DNA from 3 places in the Ewingella allii genome. Region 3 is predicted to be linked to each of the others. Evidence: predicted binding sites of a transcription regulator. Region 3 holds the regulator's gene; each other region holds the start of a gene.
The links. Region 3 encodes CRP, which controls carbon source genes, mostly activating them, when cyclic AMP is high. Its sites were predicted from a motif close to ATGTGANNNNNNTCACAT; they were not measured.

Region 1: a site for CRP is predicted at 6,747-6,764, ahead of mlc (sugar metabolism global transcriptional regulator Mlc). Genes of this name have one in related genera too.
Region 2: a site for CRP is predicted at 7,771-7,788, ahead of yrbN (protein YrbN). Genes of this name have one in related genera too.

The regions. Positions count from the first base shown of each region.
Region 1 is NZ_JAWUDN010000001.1:1,134,875-1,144,726, reverse strand. Features, by position in the region: gene manA (mannose-6-phosphate isomerase) at 51-1,226, opposite strand; gene fumC (class II fumarate hydratase) at 1,495-2,889, shown strand; gene tus (DNA replication terminus site-binding protein) at 3,276-4,229, opposite strand; gene SBO83_RS05465 (MFS transporter) at 4,369-5,604, opposite strand; gene SBO83_RS05460 (LysR substrate-binding domain-containing protein) at 5,797-6,702, shown strand; gene mlc (sugar metabolism global transcriptional regulator Mlc) at 6,856-8,076, shown strand; gene bioD (dethiobiotin synthase) at 8,283-8,969, shown strand; gene SBO83_RS05445 (MDR family MFS transporter) at 9,132-9,852, shown strand, end outside.
Region 2 is NZ_JAWUDN010000008.1:74,173-84,024, reverse strand. Features, by position in the region: gene ubiU (ubiquinone anaerobic biosynthesis protein UbiU) at 1-108, shown strand, start outside; gene SBO83_RS16765 (U32 family peptidase) at 123-1,001, shown strand; gene SBO83_RS16760 (ABC transporter permease) at 1,049-2,218, opposite strand; gene SBO83_RS16755 (ABC transporter permease) at 2,215-3,363, opposite strand; gene SBO83_RS16750 (efflux RND transporter periplasmic adaptor subunit) at 3,369-4,340, opposite strand; gene SBO83_RS16745 (luciferase-like monooxygenase) at 4,674-5,699, shown strand; gene SBO83_RS16740 (DEAD/DEAH family ATP-dependent RNA helicase) at 5,793-7,694, opposite strand; gene yrbN (protein YrbN) at 7,684-7,758, opposite strand; gene nlpI (lipoprotein NlpI) at 7,879-8,763, opposite strand; gene pnp (polyribonucleotide nucleotidyltransferase) at 8,896-9,852, opposite strand, start outside.
Region 3 is NZ_JAWUDN010000005.1:303,582-313,433, reverse strand. Features, by position in the region: gene SBO83_RS13815 (phosphoribulokinase) at 1-420, shown strand, start outside; gene SBO83_RS13810 (amidohydrolase) at 427-1,614, opposite strand; gene SBO83_RS13805 (MFS transporter) at 1,636-2,832, opposite strand; gene SBO83_RS13800 (LysR substrate-binding domain-containing protein) at 3,025-3,930, shown strand; gene SBO83_RS13795 (OsmC family protein) at 3,934-4,341, opposite strand; gene crp (cAMP-activated global transcriptional regulator CRP) at 4,706-5,338, shown strand; gene SBO83_RS13785 (YccS/YhfK family putative transporter) at 5,436-7,511, shown strand; gene argD (bifunctional acetylornithine/succinyldiaminopimelate transaminase) at 8,146-9,363, opposite strand; gene SBO83_RS13775 (aminodeoxychorismate synthase component II) at 9,541-9,852, opposite strand, start outside.

The DNA of each region.
Region 1 (9,852 bases), on a different contig from region 3:
TCGCCTCAACCCACACTTATATTTACTACTTGATTACATCACGTTCAGCATCAAAGCTTATTAAACACACGTGCAATTCGGCCGTTGCCGCTCACTTCAACCGGCGATTCGCTGGCGGAAAGATAACCAGATTCCCCCGGCTTCAGCACCAGCGTCTCTTCACCTTTTTCCAACACCGTTTGACCTTCAATACAGAAGATAATCGCCGCGCTGTTTTGCGCCAGCGTTTGTGGCTCAGGTGACAAGCTGTGAATCGAGAAAGCAAAGTCTTCGACTGGGATCGGGAAGCTCAGCTCAGCGCCTTTTTCCACCGGCGAGGTTAAAAGCTCCCCAGCAGGTTTAGCAGTGAATTTCAGATTGTCCAGCAGCTCGGCGATATCAATGTATTTCGGCGTCAAACCTGCGCGTAACACGTTGTCCGAGTTCGCCATGACTTCCAGCGCCACACCGTTGAGATAGGCGTGCGGCGTTTCGGCATACAGGAACATGCCTTCGCCCGGCTTGAGGGTGATGACATTGAGCAGCAGAGGGGAGAACAGGCCGCTGTCGTCCGGATAGAATTCGCTGATACTGCGGATGGTGTCCCAAGGCTGGCCTTTCTGGTTATTCAGTGCCGATTTCAATACGCCCAGCGCCAGAGACTTTGCCTCGCCCTCAAGGCTCAGCAGGCTGGCGAACAGGGTGCGCAGATGCTCCACATCGGGGTGCGTGAGGAATTCAGCAATATGCGGGTTAGCGCCAGAAACCGGCTGCAACAGCGACACAATTTCACGCAGCTCGCGGAACCCATTCATCGCCTGGAAAGGCGTCAAGGCATAGACCAGCTCAGGCTTATGGTTGGCGTCTTTATAGTTACGTTCGGCGGCATCAATCGGGATACCGGCGGCGTTCTCTTTGGCAAAGCCACACTCCGCCGCACGCTTGCTTGGGTGAACCTGAATGGACAGCGGCTGATCGGCGCAAAGCACTTTAAACAGGAAAGGCAGCTCGCCGAAACGCGCGGCGACTTTCGCCCCTAGCTCTTGCTCCAGGTTGGCGCTAATTTGGCTGCGCAGGGCGATTTCCTGACCGTCGCTTCCTTTAACGTAGGAGCTGCTTTTTGGGTGAGCACCCATCCAAAGTTCGGCCATCGGCTTACCTTCAGGATTGGCAATGCCATAAAGGCTGGTCAATGCGTCGGTGCTGCCCCAGGCGTAGTTTTGTACACCGTTGTTCATTTTTTGCATATTTCGTCCTGAAATCCCCGTTATGCAGGGGATGATGTGAAGAAAATTACTGTGGCGTAGTAAACAATGAGCGCGGGCGGTTAAGCAACTCCTGATGATGAAAAAGTGCGGTAAATGCGAGAAATTATCAATTAGCGATTCTGAAATGCGATGCCTGACCTATACTCGACGAGTCGCCTAAAGAAGATCTGCGTGGCAGTTCCTGGCGGTAAACCTTTGCAAAGCATAAATATTAAATTTCACCAGAAACGAAATTAGGAGAAATATTATGGCGGCAACACGCACTGAAAAGGACTCAATGGGGCCTATCGATGTACCGGCTGATAAACTCTGGGGGGCACAGACTCAGCGCTCTCTCGAGCACTTCCGTATTTCCTCCGAAAAGATGCCTGAGGCACTGATCCACGCCTTGGCACAGACAAAACGCGCGGCGGCCAGCGTCAATCTGGATCTGGGCCTGCTGCCGAAAGAGCGCGCTGATGCGATCATTGCCGCCGCCGACGAAGTGCTGGCTGGCAAGCATCCTACCGAATTCCCGCTGGCTATCTGGCAGACAGGTTCCGGCACCCAAACCAACATGAACATGAATGAAGTGCTGGCTAACCGGGCAAGCGAGATCCTCGGCGGCGAGCGCGGAGAAGGGCGCAAGGTTCACCCGAACGATGATGTAAACAAGAGCCAAAGCTCGAATGACGTCTTCCCGACGGCGATGCACGTCGCCGCCGTCATTGAGCTGCGCGAAACGCTGCTGCCCGAGTTGAAAGAGCTGCACAAGACGCTGGCGGCGAAATCCGAGGCTTTCAAAGATATCGTCAAGATTGGCCGTACCCACCTGCAAGACGCCACGCCGCTGACGCTCGGCCAAGAGATCTCTGGCTGGGTGGCAATGCTGGCCCACAGCATGGTGCACATTGAAGCCAGTATCCCGCACATTGCAGAATTAGCCTTGGGCGGCACGGCGGTTGGCACAGGGTTGAACACGCACCCTGAATACGCGGTGCGTGTCGCCAAAGCCTTGGCTGAAGAGACTAAACAGCCGTTCGTCACCGCGCCGAATAAGTTTGAAGCGCTGGCGACCTGCGACGCTCTGGTGCAAGGCCACGGCGCGTTGAAAGGCTTAGCGGCGTCGCTGATGAAAATCGCCAATGATGTGCGTTGGTTGTCTTCCGGCCCGCGCTGCGGCATCGGCGAGATTTCCATCCCTGAAAATGAGCCGGGCAGCTCCATCATGCCGGGTAAAGTGAACCCAACCCAGTGCGAAGCCATGACCATGCTGTGCGCACAGGTGCTGGGTAACGACGTGGCGATCAACATTGGCGGCGCGTCGGGCAACTTCGAGCTGAACGTCTTCCGACCAATGGTCATTCACAACTTCCTGCAATCCATTCGCCTGCTGGCCGACGGCATGCGTGGCTTTAACGAGCACTGCGCCGTAGGCATCGAACCCGTCCGCGACCGCATCACCCAGCTACTCAACGAGTCGCTGATGCTGGTTACCGCGCTCAACACCCATATCGGTTACGACAAAGCGGCTGAAATCGCCAAAAAAGCGCACAAAGAGGGGCTAACCTTGAAAGACTCTGCGCTGAAACTGGGTTATTTGACCGAAGCCGAGTTCGACGAGTGGGTTAAGCCGGAGGATATGGTGGGGAGCATGAAGTAGGTTGTAAACTTGGGGCAGTTTTGGAGCCCCTTTTTAAATTCAACTTCAAATTCAAGGTCGTGGGCGTCGGCCCACACCGACCAAGGGAGGCGTAAACGCGCCTCCCTTGGAACCCTGCGTTTTTTCTTTTGTGAGATCAAGGCTGCGCAGGGTTGGAATGGACGTGTTTCAGGCACTTTAGTGATCGTCGCGAAGTGCCGCCGCTTAGGCGGTTCCCTCGCTGCGGGATTCCAACCCGCGTAAAATAACACGCGGTTTTCCACCTCTTGCTCGGCGTCACTTCTGAACGCGACTTACAGGCTTCTCAACCGTGCCTTTTCAGTGGGTTTGACTTTGCTCCCTCTCATTTTTAAGGAGAGGGCTGGAAGGGGGGTATTGCAGCAAACTCAGCTCTCAACAACTTGATCAGCCGACCAATCCGTATATAAATGCAGCCGCTTTATTAACAAGTTCAGCGACTGCGCTTCGGGCTTATATTTGTGCTTCACGGCACTCACATCGTAATCATGCAGCTCGCCAAGCTTGGGCACTTGCACATTGGGTGACTTCAAACAGAGGGCTATGAGGGGCAGTGGGCAAGGGTGCTGAACTTGCTTCTGGCTATTGCGATACCACACACGGGCGATGGGCTGGACCTTTACCGGGCGCTTAATCTTCAAAATAGCATGTTCCGGAATGCGCTTTACGTCATTGATTTCACGAGTGACGTTATCCATCCACTGCTCACGGCTGTAAGGCGGCACAGAGCGACCGGCTTTCAGGCTCTTGTCTAACTGGGCCAGAACATCATCGCGGCTGACATTCTTGATGATGTGCTTATTCGCCCAACCGAAGCGAACTGAATCCGGGTCATTCAAATAAGAAATGGTGCGGTAGGCATTCAAGGTAATCAGACCGCGCAGGTGAGTGTGCACAAATTCAAAACGCTGCTCGCGGGCAAGACCGGATTCCACGGTAACAATGTGTTCCAGCTCGGCTTTCAGCTTATTCACTTCCTCTATCAACAGCAGGGCTGCCTGATGTTCAGAAGCATCAACGGCGTAACACAGCACGCCGGGCAGGCGGACAGCGGACTTACTGCTAACATTCTCCCCCTGATGGTGAATAAACAGATTCTGGAAATGCTGCAGCGCCAGCTGCTGCGCGGCTTCACCGACGTAAGGCGTCACCTGAATTCGGTCGGCAGGGTTGTGCTCCTCGCCTTTGGCGATCTCTGGCAGGCTGAATACCCGCGCCTGTAAAAGCTCCAACTGCTTTAACAAACGGCTGAGATCGCCAAGTGCCAGTTCTAACTCATTGAAACAACTGTTCATTCGCCCAATCAGGTCGTAATTCGCCATACTGCCTCCATTTAGTTACAACATACAATATAGTCGAAAAGTAAAAGGGTGCACAACTCATCTTCTGAGACGTTTTTAAGGTTGAGGAAATTTTGTCAGGCAGAAAGAAAAGGGCGCGAACGCCCTTAGATGGAGGAAGTTACTTAACGGCGACTTGTCGGGATTCGGCGAGATGCATCAGGCGGTAGCCAACCAGCACGGCGACGGCAAGCATCAGGCAGATGAAGCTGGTGATGCCATTCCAGCCGAAGCTGTGCCAGAAATATCCGCCCAAGGTCCCGGCCACGCTGGAACCGGCGTAGTAGGAGAATAAATAGAGTGATGAAGCCTGACCTTTGGCGCGGCGCGCGCGGCGGCCGATCCAGCCACTGGCAACCGAGTGGGCCGCGAAGAACCCGCCGGTGAACAGCACCATGCCGATAAAAATGCTCCAGACAGCGGGCAAAGCGGTGATCAGAATGCCGACCAGCATCAGGCCAATTGACCCTAGCAGGACAGGGCCGCGACCATAAACCCCGGTCAACGCGCCCGCTTTCGGCGAGCTATAGGTTCCCATCAAATACACCACTGACAGCAAGCCAACTATGGCCTGACTGAGATGATAAGGGGTGCCGAGCAGGCGATAACCAATGTAGTTAAACATGGTCACGAAGCTACCCATGATCAGAAAACCTTCGAGGAACAGCAGCGGCAGGCCGCTATCGCGCCAATGCAGTTTGAAATTGATCACCAGTTTGCGGGGCTTCAGCGAACTGGCTCTAAAGTGTTTCGAAGCGGGCAGAATGCGCCAGAACATGATGGCGGAGCACAACGCAAACACCCCAATCACCGCGACGGCCACCCGCCAGGAGAAGAAATCGGTCAAGACGCCGGTCACCAGTCGGCCACTCATGCCGCCGATAGAGTTACCGCTGATATACAGGCCCATCGAAAAGGCCACCACGCTCGGGTGAATCTCTTCGCTTAAATAGGTCATGGCGACGGCGGCCACGCCGCTGAGGGAGAGGCCAATTAGTGCCCGCATCACCAAGATGCCGTTCCAGCTCTGCATAAAGGCACAAATCAGGGTACATCCTGCGGCAAGCATCAGCGCCACCACCATCACCGATTTACGCCCCACGGCGTCAGACACCGGGCCAGTGAACAACAGGCCAATGGCCATTAATCCGGTTGAAGCTGACAAAGAGAGGCTACTGGCCGCCGGTGACACGCCAAACTCTTGCGATAACACGGGCAAAATCGGCTGAACGCAGTAGAGCAGGGCAAAAGTTGCCAGACCGGCGGAGAACAGCGCCAGCGTCACGCGGATAAACTGCGGCGTGCCACGTTTAATAAAAGGTGTTTTGCTCAGAGGCGTGGTCGGCGTGGCGGGCATTAAGTCGTCATCGTTAATTGAGAGCCGATCTTCATTGGGAGTGGCGGTTTTTCGCCCTGCGATGTTCACTGGGTTTCCTTAGCGAGAGCCAAATTAATACAAAAAAGATGTAAAAATTTTATCAGTGAGACATCTTTTGTCTAATATATTAATCTCTGTTGATTAAGACGTTAAACCTCTCAATGGCTAATTATGAATAACATTGAACTTCGCCATTTGCGCTATTTTATTGCTGTTGCCGACGAGCTGCATTTTGGTCGTGCGGCGGAAAGATTGCACATCTCCCAGCCGCCGTTAAGCCAGCAGATACAAGCGCTTGAAGCCGCCATTGGAGCCAAGCTGCTCAACCGTAATAATCGCAATGTGAGCCTGACCGAGGCCGGAGAGGCGTTTCTGAAAGAGGCGCGGCAGATAATCAGCCGGGTCAACGACGCGTCGCTGCAAGCTTCAAAAATCCATCAGGGAATTGCCGGGAATTTGCGTCTGGGCTTGACCTCTTCCGCGCCGTTTCTGCGCCGCGTTCAGCGCACCATTCAACGCTTTCACCTGCAATATCCCGAAGTGAACATTCGGATCGAAGAGATGAACAGCACCCAGCAAATCGAACCATTATTAGAAGGAAGGATCGACCTTGGGATCATGCGTAATCGCCAACTGCCGGAGGTTTTGCACCACCAACTGCTGCTCTCAGAGTCGCTGGTAGCCGTGGTGCATGAGGACAATCCGCTGGTGAATCTTCCAGAAGGGGAGCTGACTTTCCAGCACCTGGCTGACCAGCCCTTTGTGTTTTTCTCCAAGGATTCGGGAACATCGATGTATGACGATATTCGCGCCTTGCTCGGTTCCCACGGCATCACGCCCTTTATTACTCAGGAAGTGGGCGAGCCGTTGACCATTATTGGTCTGGTGTCGGCGGGGCTGGGCGTGTCGATTTTACCTGCGGCTTATTTGCGCATTCAGGTGGACGGCGTGCGCTATTTGCGTTTCGGCAAGCAGCAGGGAAACACGCAGGTTTGGATGGTCAATCACCGTCATCGCGAGCTCAGTGCGCCAGCGACCGCTTTTATGAAACTTATGATGCAGGATAAAAATCCGTGAAACCGCTGTTTTTACAGTCAATTCTTAAAGGGTTTTAATTCAATATGTGCACCAAATCACATAACGAATCAAATAGTTGACGACATATAGCAAAAACCCCACCATAGCCATTAATCTTTATTTTGAAGCGCGAAAAATAACGGAGTTTTTTCTGTGATCCCTGATGGGCAGCCTGGGCATATTGATCAAATAAAGCAAACGAACGTCGGTGCCGTATACCGGCTGATAGATCAGTTTGGGCCCGTTTCGCGTATCGAGCTGTCGAAAAAAGCGCAGCTTGCCCCCGCCAGTATTACCAAGATTGTTCGTGAACTGTTACAAGCTCATTTGGTGCAAGAAACTGAGTTTCAGGAGCCGGGCAGTCGCGGGCGTCCCGCCATCGGTTTGGTGCTCGATACTAATGCCTGGCACTACCTTTCTGCGCGCATAAGCTTGGGTGCCATCACCCTCGGACTGCGTGATCTGAGCAGTAAACTGGTAGTAGAAGAGGAATTGCCTCTTCCCGCCGCCGCGGATAAGCCTCTGCTTGAGCGCATCGTCGCTGAAATCGATCAGTTCTTTATTCGCCATCAGCGCAAACTCGAACGCCTCACCGCCATCGCGATTACCTTACCGGGGATGATTAACGCCCGCGAAGGGGTGGTGCATCGCATGCCGTTTTACGCCGACGTCGATGAAATGCCGCTCGGCGCAGCGCTGGAAGCCCATACCGGCCTGCCGGTTTTCGTGCAGCATGATATTGGCGCCTGGACCATGGCCGAAGCCTTATATGGCGCATCCCGCGGCAGTCAAAACGTGATTCAGGTGGTTATTGATCACAATGTCGGCGCAGGGGTGATCACCGGCGGCCGCGTGCTACACAGCGGCAGCAGCAGCGTGGTGGAAATGGGCCATACGCAGGTCGATCCTTACGGTAAGCGCTGCTATTGCGGCAATCACGGCTGTCTCGAAACCGTCGCCAGCACTGATAATATTCTTGAGTTGGTTCGCCAGCGATTAACTCAGGCGGTCAACTCCAGCCTGCAGGGCATTCCGCTGACAATTGAGGCGGTATGCGACGCGGCAAATCGCGGCGACCAGCTGGCCCGCGATGTAATTATTAATGTCGGCCACAGCGTAGGGCGGATCCTCGCCATCATGGTTAACTTGTTTAATCCTGAGAAAATATTGATCGGCTCGCCGCTTAATTTCGCCAAAGAAATTCTCCATCCGGCAATAATGTCCTGCATTCAACAGCAGTCTCTGCCGGCATATAGCGAAAATATAAAACTCGAATCCACTGAGTTTTATAACAAAGGCACCATGCCGGGCGCGGCATTAGTCAAAGACGCGCTGTATAACGGCTCTCTGTTAATTAAACTGCTACAAGGTTAATTATTGGTATGAATTAACCTTGTTGGTTTCCCGCCAATATAATAAAAATCCCAAATTCAAACTTCTGTTTGCCAGTGGACAAAACATTGCGCTAACGCAAATCGTTATCGATTGGTATCGCCTAGACTTTCCCCTGTACATTGTCTCAGGCGCACTCGCCGGAGATAAATCCTCAGTTAAACGGAAGATCCTGGAGCCAACATTCCATGTTAACGCACTTTTTCGTCACGGGTACGGACGCTCGCGTAGGTAAAACCATCGTGACGCGTGCTTTGCTACAGGCTTTAGCCGCGCAGGGGCACTGCGCATTGGGCTATAAACCGATTGCGACAGGGAGTCAGGAACTGGCAGATGGCATTCGAAATAAAGATGCCGTGATACTGCAAGATTCATCTTCTATTTCTTACCCTTATGACAAAATAACGCCGCTGGCACTGTTAGATGAAGATATTTATGCCAGTAATACGCCAGATAATGTGTTTGAAATAATGACCTCTGGCCTGAAGTTTATGCGTCAGGGCGGTGATATTGTGGTGGTTGAAGGCTGTGATGGCTGGAGAACCTTGATCACCCCCGATCGTTTTTATTCTGATTGGGTTCGTCTGGAAAATATTCCGGTTATTTTAGTCGTGGGTATTCAAGAGGGCTGCGTGAGCCACGCCTTATTAAGTGCTCAGGCTATTAATACCGATGGGTTATCGTTAGCGGGCTGGGTCGCCAATCGTATTAACCCTTGCCTTGCGCATTATCAGCAAACAATTGATGCCATTAGCCATAATATTTCAGCGCCGCTGCTGGGGGAAATTCCCTATTTACCGCGCGCTGAATCTCGCGATATGGCGAAATATATCGATTTATCCCTGCTGCCTATTGGTCATAGCAAGACTGCCTGATTCATTGCAGTGAAAGTGACCACTTTTGCCCCGCCGGATGGCTCTCATCCGGCGGGGCTTTTTCAATTTCGTTAGCACGCGACCGATAAACCTTCCCGCAATCTCGCTGATATACTGCAAAATTCATTCTCGACTGAAACATAAGAACAACAGATTAAGCCTATGAATCAGACTGCTTTCGTCCCCTTAGTCAGCCACAAGCGCCGCCCCCTTATCCTTATCGCCTGCATGCTGTCGATGTTTATGGCGGCAGTCGAAGCCACCATTGTGGCGACCGCCATGCCCACCATCATTGCCGATTTGGGGGGATTCTCACTGCTCGGCTGGGTGTTTGCGGTCTATCTGCTGACTCAGGCGATCACCGTGCCGATTTATGGCCGACTGGCGGATTTATACGGCTGCCGAAAGGTGTTTTTCATTGGTACTACGCTGTTTTTGATTGGCTCAGTGCTCTGTGGCTTCTCGCCGTCTTTGCCGTGGATGATTGGCTTCCGCGCCTTACAGGGGCTGGGCGCCGGAGCGATCACCCCGATTGCCACCACGCTGATTGCTAATGTATATGGCCCGCAGGAGCGCGCCAAGGCGCAGGGCTACCTTGCTAGCGTGTGGGGCGTTTCAGCGATTGCCGGTCCACTGCTCGGCGCGTTTATCGTTTCGCATTTCCACTGGGCGGTCATTTTCTGGGTCAACGTGCCTTTAGGGCTGTTAGCCATGGCGATCCTCTGGCGCTTTTTACCGGCGGAAAGCCAGCGCAAGCAGCACATTCTGGACTTGGCCGGAACCACTTATCTGACCTTGTCGGTCGCCGCGCTGTTACTTGCCATGCTGCAAGCTGAGGCTTTTGGCTACTGGGCCTTAGCGCTGGTTGCCTTCGCGCTGTTCA
Region 2 (9,852 bases), on a different contig from region 3:
GCCAATCCGCAGGCGTTCACCACGGATGCCCAGTGGATGACGCAGCTAGGTTCAATGTCCGAAGGCACCCAAACCACGCTCGGTGCCTATCATCGCAAATGGCAATAATGGCAGGGGAAACGATGAAATACTCTTTAGGCGCCATCCTTTATTACTGGCCAAAGCAGGACGTTGAGGCGTTTTATCAGACCGCCGCCAGCAGCAGTGCCGATATCATCTATCTCGGCGAAAATGTCTGTACCAAACGCCGTGAGATGAAGGTCAATGACTGGCTGGAAATCGCCCGCCAGCTCGCCGCCAGCGGCAAACAGGTGGTGCTTTCAACCCTCGCGCTGCTGCAAGCGCCGTCGGAACTGAACGAGTTGAAACGCTACGTGGAAAACGGCGAGTTTCTGCTGGAAGCCAACGATTTTGGCGCGGTGAACATGGCCGCCGAGCGCAAACTGCCGTTTGTCGCCGGCCACGCGCTCAACTGCTACAACGCCGCGACTCTGAAAATTCTGCATCAACAGGGCATGACGCGCTGGTGCATGCCGGTGGAGCTTTCTCGCGACTGGCTGGTGAACTTGCTCAATCAGTGTCAGGACATGGGGATTGGCGGCAAGTTCGAGGTGGAAGTGCTCTCCTACGGCCACTTGCCGCTGGCCTACTCGGCGCGCTGCTTTACCGCGCGCTCGGAAGACCGGGCCAAGGATGATTGTGAAACCTGCTGCATCAAGTATCCGCAGGGCCGCAAAGTGCTGTCGCAGGAGAACCAGCAGGTGTTCGTGCTCAACGGCATTCAGACCCAAAGCGGATATTGCTACAACCTCGGCAATGAGCAAACGTCAATGCAGGGCTTGGTGGATATCGTCAGGCTGTCGCCGGAAAGCCTGCAAACCTTGCAGGTGCTCGAGCAGTTCCGCCGCAATGAACAGGGGCTATCGGCGCTGGAGTTGCAGGATAAAGCCGACTGTAACGGCTACTGGCAGCGCGTCGCCGGGCTGGAATTAGTGCAATAAAGCCAAAACAGGCGCAGCGACTGCGCCTGTTCTCCACGTTTCATCCCTTAATCATTCTTCAACGGTTTCTTGCGATGCAGCAGGCCACGCAGCCGCCCGCTGTCTCGCAAAATACCCAAGCCAATACCCAAAATGGTATAAATCGCGCCGAGAAGCAGCAGCATCAGCATATCGCCGCCCACCTCTTTGAACGGCAGTCCCATCTGGTTGACCCCCGCAATCGCCTTGGTGGCCCAGGTGGACGGCAGCATAGATGACACGCCCCGCACCCAAGTCGGCATAGCCTGTAACGGCCAAATGGTCCCCGAGATGTAGAACACCGGCATGGTGATGAAAGAGAGCGTCAGGTAGATCATCTCCACGCTGCGCAGACATTCGGTCACCAGTTTACCCAGCCCGAGCACCGCCAGCAGGAACGGGAAGGTCAGCATGATGATTTCGGGAATGGTCGCCGTCTGCCGATACCCCAAGATCCAAGGCCAGAGTACAAACAGCACGATGGACAGGAACAGCCAGATGGGGATTAGCGCCGTCAGCCCGCCGAGGAAAACCGGGATGGCAGGCTTGCCGTCGGGCGCGCTATTGAGGGTGATATTCACCCGCACGCTGGCGATCAGCAAGGAGTGTTGCAGCAACATCACCAGCAGGCCGGGGAAGATGATGGCCGCGAAGCTGATGCCGGGGTTAAACAAGTCCAGCGTCTGGCCGACGATTGGCGTCAACAGCACATTGGCCTGCTTACTGTTGAAGCCGCTACGCATCAACAATTCGGTGTTGTACTGGGTCAAAATCGACTGGTAGGCCGCCACCACGTCCTGCTGGATCTGGCCGTTCGCCAGACGGTTGGTGGCATCACCGTACACCGGGATCACCACGTCGCTGCCGGCGAGGATCTTTTTCTCCAGATCGACCGGCATGATGATCACCGCGAACAGTTTTCGCCACGCCAGATCCTTCTCGGCCAGATCCACGCTGTCATAGCTGTTCATCTTGATTTTCGAGGTGGCATCAAGCTGGCGGATAAGCATCCGGCTGGCCGTGCTGTGGTCCTGATCGACCACCGCCACCGGCAAATCCCACACCGTGCGATTGGCGTACACCGTGCTCATCACGCACAGCGAAATCAGCAACATCATCCACATCGGCTTGTCGAGCATGCCAGTCAGGACTTTAACGAAGGTCTTCCAGTAAGTGGTAAGCCATTGGCGTAGCGTCATTTTCCTGGCTCCTGCTTCTTAAGGCGCAGGTACAATCGCTTATGCACCAGTAACCCAGTGATCAGCGGGTAAATCAGCAAAATGGCGCACACGCTGAAGATAGCGCTGGCTGGCACCTGCCGCAGGAAAATGTCAAACATCGCGTACAGGGCGTGGGTCAGCGGCTCAATATTCGAGATGATCCGCGCCACTAGTGGCATGGACAGCTCCGGCACCGCCATGCCCGAGAAAGTCAGCGCGATACTGACGAAAATCCCCATCAGGGTATAGGCGGTGATCGTGGTGCTGGTGAAGGTGAACAGCAATAGCCCGATGCTTTGGGCGGCAATCACATAGAAGAAGCTAATCAACACCATAAACAGCGGATTGCCACTGACCCTCGCGTCAAAAAAACCCACCAGCATGGCGATTTCCACCAGCAGCAGCGTGGTGAAACACAGGGTATAAGGCGCGAGTTTGCCCAACAGTGCAAAGGTAAAAGACGGCGCGCCCAGCAGGGACTGGCTGCGCGCCATCACGTAAATCATGCACGTCACGGTAAATAGCTGAATCAGGTGGATCATCGCCGCAAACTGCTGGTAGTAAATGTAGCTGCCGCTGGCGTTAAACAGGCTGCCATACAGCAGCTCCACGCTCGCCAGCGGCGGCATGGTTTTGCCCATTTCATTTGCCAGAATCGCCCGATATTGACTATTTAATTCAGTGATTAAACCGCTGAAGTCCTGCGTGGAGTAAAGCCCGGCGCCGTAAAACAGCGCGTTGTAATAGAGCACCACGCTTGGCTGTTTGCCTTCCAGCGCGTCGGCTTCAAAGTCTGGTGGAATGTAGAGCAAGGCGTAATCCTGCGCGGTGCGCAGCCGATGCTTAGCCTCCTGCAACCCACCGTCAAAAGTCTGCACGTGGGCGTGCGAACCGGCGTCCATCTTGCGGATCAGCGTTTTGGACAGCGTGCTGTGGTCGTTATCCACCACTGACACCGGCAGTTTCAGCAAGGTACCCTCGGAGAAGTTACTGCTGATTAGGATGAACAGCAGTAAAGGGAATATCCAACCCAGCCAGTGGATCACCGGCTTGCGAAAGGCGTCACGCGTTTCACGGTTGAACGAGCGAGAGAAACAGCGCCAGCCGGCTTTTACCCGGTACATTGCCACTACTCTTTCCAGTTCCACAGCGCGCTCATGCCTTGGCGCATGTTAGGCACTTTTTGCAGCGGATAGAGCCGAACTTCAAAGGTTTTCAAGTCGAAGTCGCCTGTCGCACGGGTGGCGCGCTTGGTGGCGTAATCCCCTAATGGCGCGATGTAACGCACCTCGGCTTCCACTTCTTGGTTATTGAGCGCGGGAACGCGAATTCTGATTTTGTCGCCTTTATGTATCCCGGCGAGGATGTCTTCACGCAGGTTGAAAACGAAATAGGCGTCCGGCAAGCGCAGTAGAGTGAGCAACGGGCTGGAAGCACTTTGCAGCTCCCCCACTTCTACCGGGATTGGCCCGACTTCGCCATCAACCGGCGCTTTGACCTGTAAGTCATCCGTTTGGGCTTTCACTTCCAGCAGGTCTTCTTCGGCCTGACGCAGTTGGGCGGCATAACTCTGGCGCTGCTCGGCGCGGTCGCCATTAACGCCTTCATCGAGGTTGGCTTTGGCGACTAATACTTGCTGATAAGCGCTGTCGCGCGCGCGGCGGGAATTCTCTAAATCTGATGCAGAAACATAGCCTTTGGAGGCCACTTTGGCATTACGATTGTACTCGTCGCGTGCATTGGTGTACTCAGTTTGCGCCTGTCCCAACGTCGCTTTCAGGTTGCGGATGCTCTCTTCGCGGGTGCCGTTAATCGACAATTCCAGCTGTGATTTGGCCTGATCGCGTGCCGCCTCCAGTGAGCGTAACTGCGCCATCAGTTCCGGACTGTCGAGAGACATCAGCAGCTGCCCGGCTTTCACATCATCGCCACGCTCAACGTAGCGTTCAATCACCCGGCCTTTAGCCTTAGACGCAACAATCACCTCCGGTGCGTCCACTTCTCCTTGCAATAATAAGTCCTGGTTGCCCGCGCGGAAAAGTACCGCCAGCGAAATGGCCACTGCTACTAACAGCAGGGTCAATAATATTCTCTTACTCATTGTTTTAGCTTCCTTTTTATTTGCCAGAGTGAAACTCAGCGCGAGAACCCTCGGGATTCGAGCATTGGCATTTCCATTTCCATCGAACGTCGTCCGTTGCTATTTGCGTCTTCAGGTCATGAAGAGGACGCATGATAGCGGGGTGCGGTTTGGTTTTTTTAACACGAAACAACATATTGGTTAAAATTATAAACTAAACCAAATACATTCACCCAAAGCCAAATACATAGAGCACAAATCAAGTATTCAGCCCAAACATATTCGGTAATACTGACCTGTATAATTAGCGGGCGATTGGCTTCGCCCTCAGCCCTCAACGAGTGAGCGACGACTATGTCTGAGAAATACACCGTTCCCCTTTCCGTGCTGGATTTAGCCCCCGTACCTCAAGGTTCAAGCCCTAAACAAGCCTTTCATTCTTCGCTGGAGTTAGCGCAACACGCTGAAAAGCTTGGCTATAAGCGTTACTGGATGGCCGAGCACCACAACATGATTGGTATCGCCAGTGCGGCGACCTCCGTACTGCTTGGCTTTATCGCTGGCGGCACCAAAACCATCCGTATAGGCTCCGGCGGCGTGATGCTGCCCAATCACTCACCCTTAGTGATTGCCGAGCAGTTCGGCACCTTGGCAACGCTCTATCCGGACCGTGTCGATCTGGGCCTGGGCCGTGCGCCGGGCACTGACCAGCGCACGATGATTGCGCTGCGCCGCCATATGTCTGGCGATGTGGATAATTTCCCGCGCGACGTGCAGGAGTTGCAGCACTACTTTGGCGATGTCCAGCCGGGCCAGCCAGTACAAGCCGTGCCGGGTCAGGGCCTGCACGTACCGCTGTGGCTACTGGGTTCCAGCCTGTATAGCGCACAGCTGGCTGCAGCACTGGGTTTGCCGTTTGCCTTCGCCTCCCACTTCGCACCAGACATGCTGTATCAGGCGCTGGCGATTTATCGCAGCCAGTTCAAACCTTCCGAGCAGCTCGAAAAGCCGCATGCCATGGTGTGCATCAACGCCATCGCGGCCGATACTGATGAAGAAGCGCGCCGCATGTTCACCTCGAACCAGCAGCAGTTCATCAATCTGCGTCGCGGCAATCCGGGCAAACTGCCAGCGCCGGTGGATAACATTGAAAGTCTGTGGTCGGCGTCCGAACGCTTTGGCGTAGATCAGGCACTGCGCATGTCAGTGGTGGGGAATAAAGAGACTATCCGCACCGGACTGCAAAATATCCTGCGCGAAACCGAAGCCGACGAATTGATGATTAATGGCCAAATTTTTGACCATCAGGCGCGCTTGCACTCTTTCGATATTGTTTCGCAGTTGCAGGGCGACCTGGTGAAAGAAGTGCGGATCGGCTAACGCCCTCTTTTTCCTTCCTATATTGCACGCATAAAAAAACCAGCCCGCAGGCTGGTTTTTGTTTATCTGACGTTTGCCGAAGCAGCAGCCAAATTATGCGTCAGTAGTACGACGCGGAGCACGGCTTGGAGCGCGACGCTCACCGGCTGGTGCGCTGCCTTCACGACGTTCGCCATTGAAAGGACGGCCACGGCCACCTTCACGACGTTCACCGTTGAAAGGACGCGGAGCACCGTTACCACGACGCTCACCGCCTGCACCAGCAGGACGTTCACGACGTGCAGCCTGTGGCTGTGCATCACCCAGCAACTGCATGTTCATCGGCTTGTTCAGGATACGAGTGCGGGTGAAGTGAGACAGGATCTCGCCCGGCATGCCTTTCGGCAACTCGATCGTTGAATGCGAAGAGAACAGCTTGATGTTACCGATGTAACGGCTGCTGATGTCGCCTTCGTTAGCGATAGCGCCAACGATGTGACGAACTTCAACACCGTCATCACGACCCACTTCGATACGGTACAGCTCCATTTCGCCAGCGTCACGACGCTCACGACGTGGACGATCGCCATCACGTGCAGGACGATCACCATCGCGAGATGGGCGTTCACGGCGGTCACCGCGATCATTACGATCGTCGAATTCACGGCGTGGCGGACGGCTTTTGAACACTGGATCAGCAGCAACGATCAGTGGACGTTCGCCCTGAGCCATTTTCAGCAGTGCTGCGGCCAGCGTTTCGATGTCCAGCTCTTCAGCGGGTTGCAGTTTAGCCAACAGCGCGCGGTACATATCTAGATCGCTGCTTTCCAGCTGCTGCTGAACTTTAGCGGCGAACTTAGCCAGACGACGCTCACCCAGTACATCCGCAGTTGGAATTTCAACTTCTGGAATGGTCAGCTTCATTGTACGTTCGATGTTGCGCAGCAGGCGACGTTCGCGGTTCTCAACGAACAGCAGTGCGCGACCAGCACGACCAGCACGACCGGTACGGCCGATACGGTGAACGTAAGACTCAGAGTCCATCGGGATGTCGTAGTTAACAACCAGGCTGATACGTTCTACGTCAAGACCACGTGCTGCCACGTCGGTTGCGATCAGAATGTCCAGACGGCCATCTTTCAGACGCTCCAGAGTCTGCTCACGCAGAGCCTGGTTCATGTCACCGTTCAGCGCTGCGCTGCTGTAGCCACTGCGTTCCAGAGCTTCAGCCACTTCCAGCGTAGCGTTTTTGGTACGCACGAAGATGATGGCTGCGTCGAAATCTTCAGCTTCCAGGAAACGAACCAGCGCTTCATTCTTACGCAGGCCATACACAGACCAGTAGCTCTGGCTGATGTCTGGACGGGTAGTGATGCTTGACTGAATGCGCACTTCCTGTGGATCTTTCATGAAGCGACGAGTAATACGACGAATCGCTTCTGGCATGGTTGCAGAGAACAGCGCGGTCTGATGTTCAGCCGGGATCTGCGCCATGATAGTTTCAACGTCTTCGATGAAGCCCATACGCAGCATTTCATCGGCTTCGTCCAGTACCAGACCGCTCAGGTTAGAGAGGTTCAGAGTACCGCGTTTCAAGTGGTCCAGCAGGCGACCTGGGGTACCCACAACAACTTGTGGCCCCTGACGCAGAGCGCGCAGCTGGACGTCATAGCGTTGGCCACCGTAAAGGGCAACAACGTTCACGCCATGCATGTGTTTAGAGAAGTCGGTCATTGCTTCAGCAACCTGAACTGCCAGTTCGCGAGTCGGTGCTAAAACAAGAATTTGTGGTGCTTTCAAAGAAGCATCAATGTTGTGCAGCAGTGGCAGAGAGAAGGCTGCAGTTTTGCCGGAACCGGTCTGAGCCATGCCCAGAACATCGCGGCCGTTCAACAGGTGAGGAATACACTCAGCCTGAATTGGTGATGGTTTTTCGTAGCCCAAATCGGTAAGGGCAGAAATGATTGGAGCGGACAGCCCCAGGTCAGCAAAAGAGGTTTCAAGCTCAGTAGTCATGTACACGTGCCTCATTAATAATGGCAGCCAGTCTACATAACTCGTCGAGAAAATTTTCTGTCATTTTCATTGAAAAGTGTGAACCGGCTCAAATTAGATTATAAAACGAACAAAGCAACCCTCGCCCGTTAAGGCGCTTAAAAATGGTTAAACCATGGTTAAGAGGGCTGATTGGTGTCGTCAGCTATTGCTGGTCCGATTCTGATAGGTCGTCTTGCTCTTGGCCTAATAGCGCCAATTCCAACAATGCATAGCGGTGCTCAACAAAATTATGAACGTTGTTAGCTACCGTCAGTTTGAACAGTGCCAAGGCGCTGTTCTTGTCCCCCAGACTTAGGTAATGCTTACCTAAATAGAAGTCAGTTTCACTGAGATGCTCAGCGAGCGAAGTGTTATCCGTTGCTTCCGCCTTGAGGCGTTCCATCAGCGTTTTTTCGCTGATCTTACCCAGGTAGAATTCGACGATATTCCATCCCCATTGCCCTCTGTCCGCTTTGTCGTAGCGTTGTTGCAATGCTACGTCGGCATTCTTCGGATTGATTTCTCGCTCCGCAAGATAAAGCCATAACGAACGGAAGGGATCATTTGGATCGTCTCGATAAAACGCCTGCAGATCATCCTGCGCTAACGAGAATCGGCCACCGTAATACAGTGCGATACCTCGGTTCAAACGCGCGTAGTTGTAAGTTGGATCAAGCTCTAGTACAGAATCAAACGCTTCATAGGCAGCATCAAAATTGCCTGCCTGCGTTAGGTAAATCCCCAGGTAGTTGAAAACTTCTGGCATATCAGGACGAATAGATAGCGCTTGTGAAAAATCATTTCGCGCTAACGCTCTAAGTCCAAGGCTATCATACAGTACACCGCGCTCATATAACAGCTGTGCGCGTTCATCGTCTGTCAAAGCCCGGCTGGCAAGAATTTGTTCCATGCGCGCCAATATGACTTCCTGCTGCAACGTAGGCTGCAACGGAATCGCCAGAACTTCATTTTTACGCCAATCATGGTTGCTGCATCCTGCCAACATAAGTGCTGTCGCAACATAACACCAGCGCAAGAAAGGCTTCATTTCCACTCCCGAAGACAAACATTGGATTAACATCCTGTCATCCGCCTGCTTAACACAAGTGCATCCTGCGCTCATGATACGAGCAGCTCTCTGCCTTAAAGACAGAGAGCTGTAAAACAAATGTTACAGATATTACTCAGCTGAAGGCTCTGCAGTTTCATCCGAGCTTGGCGTAGTCGCTTCTTTGATGCTCAAGCGAACGCGGCCCTGACGGTCAACTTCCAGAACTTTAACTGGAACTTCTTGACCCATCTGCAGATAGTCAGTCACTTTCTCAACACGCTTATCAGCGATTTGAGAGATGTGGACCAGACCTTCTTTACCGCCACCGATAGCCACGAAGGCACCGAAATCTACGATACGGGTAACTTTACCTTGGTAGATACGGCCAACTTCGATTTCAGCAGTGATCTCTTCGATACGACGGATAGCGTATTTCGCTTTCTCACCGTCGGTCGCAGCGATTTTAACTGTACCATCATCTTCAATTTCAATGGTAGTGCCGGTTTCTTCAGTCAGCGCACGGATCACTGAACCACCTTTACCGATCACGTCCTTGATTTTATCTGGGCTGATCTTGATGGTGTGGATGCGTGGTGCGAACTGAGAAATATCACCGCGCGGCGTGCTGATAGCCTGTTCCATCACGCCCAGAATGTGCAGACGCGCACCCTTAGCTTGGTTTAGAGCAACCTGCATGATTTCGCGGGTAATACCTTCAATTTTGATGTCCATCTGCAGTGCGGTAATACCGTCACGGCTACCGGCCACTTTGAAGTCCATGTCGCCCAGGTGATCTTCGTCACCCAGAATGTCAGACAGAACCACAAAGTTTTCGTCTTCTTTAACCAGCCCCATCGCGATACCAGCAACGGCCGCTTTGATTGGTACACCTGCGTCCATCAGTGCCAGAGAAGCGCCACAAACGGAAGCCATTGAAGAAGAACCGTTAGACTCGGTGATTTCAGAAACAACGCGCACGGTGTACGGGAAGTCTTCTGGTTTAGGCATCATCGCCAACACACCGCGTTTCGCCAGACGACCGTGACCAATTTCACGACGTTTTGGCGAGCCAACCATACCGGTTTC
Region 3 (9,852 bases):
GTTGGCGTAGTGCCGATTGTTAACCTTGAGTGGATCCAGAAACTGGTACGCGACACCGGCGAACGTGGCCATTCGCGCGAAGCCGTCATGGACTCGGTAGTGCGTTCGATGGATGACTACATTAACTACATCACCCCGCAGTTCTCCCGCACGCATATTAACTTCCAGCGCGTGCCGACAGTGGACACCTCCAACCCGTTCGCGGCGAAAGCGATTCCGTCGCTGGATGAGAGCTTCGTGGTGATCCACTTCCGTGGGCTGGACGACATTGATTTCCCTTACCTGCTGGCGATGCTGCAAGGCTCATTCATTTCGCACATCAATACGTTGGTGGTGCCGGGCGGCAAGATGGGGCTGGCGATGGAGCTAATTATGGCGCCGCTGGTGCAGCGCCTGATGGAAGGGAAGAAAATCGAGTAGCCAGGCTTAGGCCTGATCGATCAGCAGCTGACGGATAAAGCCGACGTGCAGTTTAACGCCAATCTGTAGCACCTCTTCATCCAGTTTAAATCGCGGGTGATGTACATTGTACGTCGCCCCGATAGCCTCATTGCCGCTGCCGATAAACAGGAAGCAGCCCGGCACAACCTGCTGATAAGAAGAGAAATCTTCGCCACCAAACAGCGGGTGTTCAAGCTCTCTTAACGCTCCCTGCCCCAGCGTGTTGGCAATCACCTGCCGCGCTACCGCGCAGGCGTCCGGGTGGTTATTGCCATTGACATAGCCGGGCGTCCAGCGAATTTCATGTTTCGCGCCATAGGCCGAGACGATGCCCGCGATGGTCTGCTCCATTAACCCCGGCACCACCTGACGCACGCCGCTGTCGTGGGTACGCAAGGTTCCGGCCAGCCGCGCCCGCTCGGGGATCACGTTGTAGCTTTCGCCGCCCTGAAAAGTAGCAACCGTCAGCACCGGCACGCGCAGCGGATCGAGCCTGCGCGATACCAGCGTTTGCAGCGCCATCACCACTTCCGCGCCAATCACTACCGGATCAATGCACAGCTGCGGCATCGAGCCGTGGCCGCCCTTGCCATGGATAACAATGTCGAAATTGTCGCTGGAGGCGCAGAACACGCCCTCTTTCAGGCCGACCTCCCCCGTCGGGTAATTGGGCATGACGTGCAGGCCGAAAATCTGGCTCACGCCGTCCAATACGCCCAGATCTACCAGCTCCTGCGCGCCGCCCGGCGGTAGCTCTTCGGCATGCTGGAAGATGAAACGCACCGAGCCGTGCAGTTCGGACTGGCACTGGCTCAACACCCACGCCGCCCCCAGCAGCATGGCCGAGTGGGCGTCATGGCCGCAGGCGTGCATCACGCCCGGCACGGTGGAGCAGAACGGCTCGTCGGTTTCCTCCTGAATCGGCAAAGCGTCGATGTCGGCGCGCAGGGCATAGGTCGGGCCGGGATGCGCCCCGCGCAGTTCCGCCACCACGCTGTTTGGCGTCAGCCTTCTCAGCTCGAGATGCCCGAAGGTCGCCAGCTCTTTGGCGATGTAATCCGCCGTGGCCTGCTCCTGAAACGACAGCTCAGGGTGGGCATGGATATGCCGACGCCAGGCGATAACTTTCGGTTTTACTTCTTCCAGCAGGCTTTCAAAATGGATCGTCATCATCTCTTTCCTTAAATGTTGTCGTTAAGCCGCATCGCTAACCAACGGGCGCGTGGCCTTGGCTAGCGGCAGGATCACCACGCCCGCAACGACCATCGCCACGGAGAGAAAAATAAAGGGTGAAAGGTAACTTTGGGTCACGGTTATCAGATATCCCATGACTATCGGGGCGACGAAGCCGCCCAGCGTGCCGCCGGTATTGATGATGCCCATGGCGGCGCCCATGACATCCGTCGGCAGGCGTTTCATCGGCAGGGTAAACACGGTGACGAACGATGCCATCAGGAAAATGTAGCCGAGGAATAAAAACAGCCCGGCGGTCATCGCCGACGAGGTGGTGTATACCAGCCAGATGCACAGCGCGCTGAGCATGGAGCAGCTAAACACCACCTTCGGCTCTTTGCCCTGCATATAACGCCCCACCAGCCAGCCGGTGGCCAGCGAGGAGATCCAGATGCCCAGCCCGCCGGTGGCGACCACTAAGCCGGAGGTTTCCAGCGACATGCCGCGATGCTGCACCAGATATTTCGGCAGCCACGCCATCAGGCCGTAAGAGGGAATGTTGATGCAGAAGATGGAGATAAACAGCAGCACGACGATGGGATTTTTGAGCAAGGCGCGATAACTGCCCTGCGCCTTATTTCGCGCCGAGCTGACCGCCTGTTCGGCCTTCGGCACAAAAATCACGATGCAGATCGCCACCGCAAACGCCAGCAGGCCTAATACGGAAAAAGAGCCGCGCCAGCCCAGTGAGTCCAGACTATAGACCGCGATCAGCGGCCCGGCGGTCATCGCCAGCCCGGCGGAGGAGAGCAGGATGGATTGCGCAAAGGTGCGCTGCTCGAGGGCGAAATTCGCCACCACGGCTTTGGCACATGACGTTGGGTAACCCGAATGACCCACGCCCGCCAGAAAGCGAAAGCAAATCAGCAGCCCGAGGCCAAACCCGAGCAGGCCAAAGCACAGCGCGAAGCCGCCGAGCATAAACAGGGAGAGGATCAGTACCTTTTTAAAGCCGATACGGTCGTTGAGCCAGCCCGCGGGGATTTGGAACAGAGAATAAGCCAGAAAGAAGATACCGGTGATATACCCCAGTTGTTCGGGCTGAAGATTGAATTCCTTTTCGATTGGCAATAGCGCAAAACCAATGACGGTTTTGTCGATATAAACCAACACATAACCTATAAACAGCAAGAAAATCATTAAAGAACGATTTTTCACAGCTGATATCCTTTTTGTTATACCCATGAGGCACTTATCACGAGACGTGAAAGCTCAGAAATGCGACCTGCGTCACTTTATGAATAAATAACAACTAGTTAGACGCTTCGCTCTGAACCTATCAGCTTTATTCTTGCGCCATAAGATGCAATTTTCAGCAGTGTGATGCTTTTTTGGCATAGGGGACCAGGGATGAAATATCTTCCAAAATTACAGCAGTTGAGAACCTTCCAGCAGGTGATCCGTAGCGGCAGTATTCGCGGCGCGGCGCGGGCGATGAATCAATCCCAACCGGCGGTAAGCCGCTCATTGCGCGAGCTGGAGCAGGTGCTGGACACCCAGCTTATCGTGCGCGGCAATCAGGGGATGATGCTGACGGAAACGGGGCGCGCCTTTGCCCAGCGCATGCAGTTTATTCTGGAGGAGCTGGAGCGGGCCGCCGCCGAGATTCAGCAGATGAATCACTTTTCGCAAGGTTCGGTAGCCATGGGCTGCTCGTCGCTGCTGGCCCTAACGGTCTTTCCGCCTCTGGCCGACAGCTTTACCGAGCAGTTCCCACAGACCAAGCTGCTGGTGAAAGAGGGGCAGCTTTCCATGTTGCTTCCCGCCCTGCGCGAGGGGCGTCTCGACTTTGCCGTCGGCAGCGCCGGGCCGGGATTGCCGCTGGAGGATTTGATTCGTGAGCCGCTGTTTCGCGCCCCCTTTGGCGTGCTGGCGCGGCGCGGGCACCCTCTGGCACAGGCGAAAACCTTAGATGAGCTACAGGGCGCGCGCTGGGTCTTTCCTGAAACGGATATGGGCTATTACCGACAGCTACAGTTGACCATGGCGGCGTTTTATCAGGCTGGCCCGGCACCATTGCGCACGGATTCCGTGGTTTGCGGGCTGAATATGGTGTTGCAGTCGGATTATCTGACCATTGTGGCGCGCGCGATGTACGCCCCTTTTCATCTGGAGGACAAACTCTGCTTGCTGGACATTGATACTCTGCCGGAGGCGGAATACTGCGTATTCTATTCGCAAAAATCGCCGCTAACCTTTGCGGCGCGGCGATTCTTAGAGTTATTGCGGCTGAAGTGTCAGCAGTACCCTTGGTAACGCTTATTCCGCTTCGACGATTTCAAAGCTGTGGGTGATGGTGGCGGCTTTGCCCAGCATCAATGAAACAGAACAGTATTTCTCGGCGGACAAGGCCACGGCGCGCTCGACCACTTTGTCAGTCAAATCTTTGCCGCTGACAATAAAATGCAGGTTGATGCGCGTGAACAGGCGCGGTGCTTCTTCGCGGCGTTCTGAGGTCAGTTTCACTTCGCAATTGTGCACCTCGTTGCGACCTTTTTGCAGAATCGACACCACGTCGATGGCGCTGCAACCTCCCGCAGACATCAGCAACATTTCCATCGGGCTTGGGGCCTTGTCGCCCGCATTGCCGTCCATCAGAACCTGATGTCCAGAGGCGGATTCACCCAAAAATGTCAGCCCTTCAACCCATTTTACCCGTGCCTGCATGTGCCATACTCCTGATGCGTTTATGAAGCAGAAATTTCCTTCAGACTACTCTTTTAGAAAAAAACCGGCAACGTAACCCGATCGCCATCATGCTGAAGCGAGACAACAGAAGACACCCGCGCAAACCTGTGCTACAAACAAAGCCGTTACACACTGTTTCAGTAAATTGCGGTGATGGGTTTGTGGTTTTCACTCTGAAGCCACGGTGTTAACAGAAATATTCAGATTCTTGTTTCACTCCGACTCCCGCTTGCAGCATTGCTGGACAGTTCATATGCTAAAAGGGCGCGTATTTAAAGACGCCGTACAGGGAACTCTGAGCCCTGTGATTTTGGGCAGCGATAACAACAGAGGATAATAGCAAATGGTTCTCGGCAAGCCACAAACAGACCCTACTCTCGAATGGTTCCTGTCTCACTGTCATATACATAAGTATCCTTCTAAAAGTACGCTGATTCACCAAGGTGAAAAGGCCGAAACGCTTTACTACATCGTGAAAGGGTCGGTTGCCGTCCTGATTAAAGATGAAGAAGGCAAAGAGATGATACTGTCCTACCTGAATCAAGGTGACTTCATCGGCGAGCTGGGACTCTTCGAAGAAGGTCAGGAACGTAGTGCTTGGGTTCGTGCAAAAACTGCCTGCGAAGTGGCTGAAATTTCCTATAAAAAATTCCGCCAGTTGATTCAGGTTAATCCGGACATTCTGATGCGCTTATCCGCTCAGATGGCGACACGCCTGCAAGTAACCTCTGAGAAAGTCGGTAACCTGGCTTTCCTCGACGTTACCGGCCGTATCGCGCAGACCTTGCTGAATCTGGCAAAACAACCGGATGCGATGACTCACCCAGACGGGATGCAGATCAAAATCACTCGTCAGGAAATTGGCCAGATCGTGGGTTGCTCCCGCGAAACCGTTGGTCGAATTCTAAAAATGCTGGAAGATCAGAGCCTGATCTCCGCTCACGGTAAAACGATTGTCGTTTACGGCACACGTTAATTCCCTGAGAAACGGCGCGGCAGGCAACTGTCGCGCCGTTTTTATTGGAGCCTAGGGAGACTGATTGATAGTGCGTGTTAAGCAGCAACGCATGAGATTGTGGCGTCGGTTTTTCTATCATCCCGAGGTCAACTACGCGCTACGCCAGACGCTGGTACTGGCAATTCCGGTCGCTATCGGCTGGATGTTCGGCCAGTTGCAAATGGGCCTGCTGTTCTCGCTGGTGCCCGCCTGCTGCAACATTTCTGGTCTGGATACTCCCCACAAACGCTTTTTCAAACGCCTGATTGTCGGCGGCTCTCTGTTTGCATTCGGCAGCGTGATGCTGCAACTGATGCTGGTGAATTGGCACATTCCCCTGCCCCTTATTATGTTATCGCTGGCGCTGATTATTGGCGTGACCGGCGAGATTGGCCCACTGCACGCGCGTTTACTGCCGGGTGCGCTGGTGGCCACCATTTTCACCCTGAGCATGGCCGGGCTGGTGCCCATCTGGCACGCGCCGCTGCTGTATATCGTCGGCACTGCGTGGTACGGGCTGTTTAACTGGGTTTGGTTTCGCCTCTCTGAAGAGCAACCAATGCGCGAAACCCTCAGCCAGCTTTATATCCAGCTGGCCGACTATTTCGAAGCCAAATACAGCCTGCTCACCCAACACACCGATCCGGAAACCGCGCTGCCGCCGCTGCTGAAACGCCAGCAGCAGGTGATCGATCTGATCGCCCTGCTCTACCAGCAATTGCACATGTTGCCGCAGCAGGGGCATCACCAGCACAAGAGGCTGTTTCAGCGTTTTCAGGTGGCGCTCGATTTACAGGAGCACATCGCCGTCAGCCTGCATTTGCCCGAAGAAGTGCAGAAGCTGGTGGAAGAGAGCCACGCCGAGGCGGTGATTCGCCGCAATGCGCAGGTGATCGCCGCCCGTCTGCGAGTGATCGCCGATGACATTCTCTATCACCGCCGCTCGGACCGTTTCAACATGACCAATGAACTCGCGGCGCTGGAGAAAATTGCCTCGCGCTATCGCGATAACCCGGTCGGCCAATTCTGTTATTACCACTTTAGCCGTATTGCTCGCTTGCTGCGCACTCAGCGCCCACTCTACCGCCGCGACCTAATGCAGACGCAAAACCGCCTGCCGTTCTGGCCTGCGCTGAAAAGCTATCTCTCTTTTAAATCCGCCGCGCTACGCAATGCCGCCCGGCTGGGCGTGATGCTGGCTATTGGCAGCAGTCTCGGGCTGTTTTTCAATTTGCCGAAGCCCTATTGGATTTTGATGACGGTGATGTTGGTCAGCCAAAACGGCTACAACGCCACGCGGGTGCGGATCCAGCACCGTGCGCTCGGCACGCTGGTTGGGCTGCTGGTCGCCTCGGGGCTGTTGCAGTTGCAGCTTCCCGAAAGCGTTACCCTACTGAGCATGCTGGTGATCACCGTGGTGTCTTACACCGTGCTGCGCAAGAACTACGGGCTGGCGACCATTGGTATTACGGTGACGGCGGTGTACACCCTGCAACTGCTGGCGATGAACGGCGCACACTTCCTCGTCCCAAGGCTTATCGACACCCTGATTGGCTGCGCGCTGGCCTTCGGCGGCACCCTGTGGCTGTGGCCGCAGTGGCAGAGCGGGCTGTTGCGGCAAAATGCCTATCAGGCGCTGGAGAGCGACCAAACCGCCATCCGCCTGCTGCTCGAGGAAGACCCCGACCCGGAGAAACTGGCTTATGCGCGCATGAAGGTCAATCAGGCTCATAACGCGCTGTTTACCTCATTGAATCAGGCCATGCAGGAGCCGGGCTTTAATTCGCGCTATCTGGCCGATATGCGTCTGTGGGTGACCCACAGCCAGTTTATCGTCGAGCATATCAACGCCATGACCATTCTGGCTCGCGAACACTATATGCTGACCCCGCAGTTAGCGATGGATTATCTACAGCGTTGCGAAATCGCGCTGCAAAGCTGCCAACAGCGCCTGACCTACGATGGCCCAAGTAGTGAAAACAGCCTGTTCGCCGCGCCCGAGTTGCACCCCGACATGCCGATAACCGAGATGGAACGCCACCTGCGCCGCGTGCTGTCGCACCTCAGCGTGATGCACACGATTTCTTCACTCGCGTGGAAACAGCGCCCTCATCATGGGGTTTGGTTGACGAGGCGCGTTAAGGGGGGATGAGCAGATGGCGATCAGCGGGCGCTCTTCAATTCAACTTCAAGGTCAAGGTCGTGGGCATCGGCCCACACCGACCAGGGGGCGGCCTATCGCCGCCGCCCCCTGGACCCCCAGGCTCTTTTACTGCGCGCTCCGCTCGTTAGGCGGACGTGTTTCAGGTACTTCCGTTATCCACCGCAAAATGTCGCCGCTTAGGCGGTACCTTCGCTTCAGGCTTCGAGCCATAGGTCTCGAACCATTCGCTCAGCGCCATTTTTGACTGCGGTTTTGAGGCATCTCAACCGTGCCGTTTCAGTGATTTTGCTTTGCTCCCTCGCCTATTTAGGGGAGCAGAATAGCACTCCACTGAAACGGCACGGTGTAGAAGCCAGTAGGCCGCGTTCAGAAGTGACGCCGAGCAAGAGGTGGAAAACCGCGTGGCTTTTTACGCGGGTTGTAATCCCGCAGCGAGGGAACCGCCTAAGCGGCGGCTCTTCGCGGCTGTCACAAAGGTGCCTGAAACATGTCCATTCCAACCCTGCGCAGCCTCGGTCTTCCAACAGCGAAAACGCAGGATTCCAAAGGGTTTCGTTTAAAACCCTTTGGGCCAGTGTGGGCGGCGAGCCCACGGTCTTAACGTTAAAAGCGTCCGTCTCGCCTACGCCACCACCTTCCTAATGGCCTGCTTAAAGCGCTCCATCCCTTCTCTGATATCAGCAAACTCAATTACCAGCGATGGCGCGAAACGGATCACGTTCGGGCCGGCGACCAGTATCATTAAACCGGATTCGGCGGCGGCTTTGAGGAAATCACCGGCGCGGTTTTTATAGGTGTCGGCAAGCTCGGCGCCAATCAGCAGCCCCTGCCCGCGCAGAGATTTGAACAGGCCGAACTCTTCATTAATCGCTTCCAGCGCCTGAATGAATTTCTCGCGGCGCTCCGCCACGCCCGACAATACCTCTGGCGTGTTAATAATATCTAGCGCGGCACCAGCCACGGCGCAGGCCAGTGGGTTGCCGCCGTAGGTGGTGCCGTGCTTGCCCGGCTCCATGACTGACGCCACTTCTTCCGTTGCCAGCATCGCGCTGACTGGGAAACCGCCGCCCAGCGCTTTTGCGGTGGTGATAATGTCCGGCTTCACGCCGTAATGCATATAGCTGAACAGCTTGCCGGAACGGCCCATGCCGGTTTGAACTTCGTCGAGCACCAACAAGGCTTGATGCTTATCGCACAGTTCGCGCAGACCTTGCATGAACTCTTGCGTGGCAGGCGTAACACCGCCTTCGCCCTGTACCGGCTCGACCACGATGGCGCAGGTGTGGTCATCAATCACGGCTTTAACGGCGTCGAGATCGTTGAAAGGCACATGGACTATGTCGGCAGGTTTTGGACCAAAGCCGTCGGAGTATTTCGGCTGCCCGCCCACGGTAACGGTGAAGAAAGTGCGGCCGTGGAAGGCGTTGTGGAAGGCAATGATTTTGCTTTTATAAGGGCTGTGGCGATGCGCGGCGTAGTAGCGTGCCAGCTTAAAGGCGGCCTCGTTGGCCTCGGCGCCAGAGTTAGCAAAAAATACGCGATCGGCAAAGGTCGCGTCGATCAGCTTCTGCGCCAGTCGTAATGCCGGTTCATTGGTGAAGACGTTACTCACATGCCACAGGGTTTCACCCTGCTCATGCAACGCTTTCACTAACACCGGATGGCAATGCCCCAGCGCGGTGACCGCAATACCGCCCGCAAAATCAACATACTCGGTACCCTGCTGATCCCAAACGCGGCTGCCTTTCCCTTTCACCGGAATGAACTGCGCTGGTGCATAAACCGGCAAAATAGTCCGATCGTGATCTTGACGCGTTACCGCTGATTTTTCCGCCATTATTTACATCCCCTTCAATACATTGCCTGACATAGCTTGTTGCTAACAAGCATGGTGCAGAGAGATCCACAGCCGACACGGATGTGAAAATATAGTCATAAAATATGCATAATAAATCACCCACAAGCAAACGGAAATCTGCCTTTGCAGGGAAGAAATTCTAAAGGGGGAGTTAAGCCATTAAATCTTAAGAAAATTATCTAACAGCTGGTGGCCCTGTTCGCTGAGGATGCTTTCGGGATGGAACTGCACCCCATGAAGAGGAAGCTGCTTATGGGCGATGCCCATGATCTCATCGGGATGACCATCGCGCTCAGTCCACGCGGTGAGAGTGAAACAGTCCGGCAGGCTTTCAGGGGTAACGATAAGGGAGTGATAGCGGGTGACGGTCAGCGGGTTGTTTAAACCCCGAAAAACGCTTTCTCCGTTGTGGCGAATAGACGAGGTTTTGCCGTGTACCGCCTTTCGGGCACGCACCACGCGGCCGCCAAA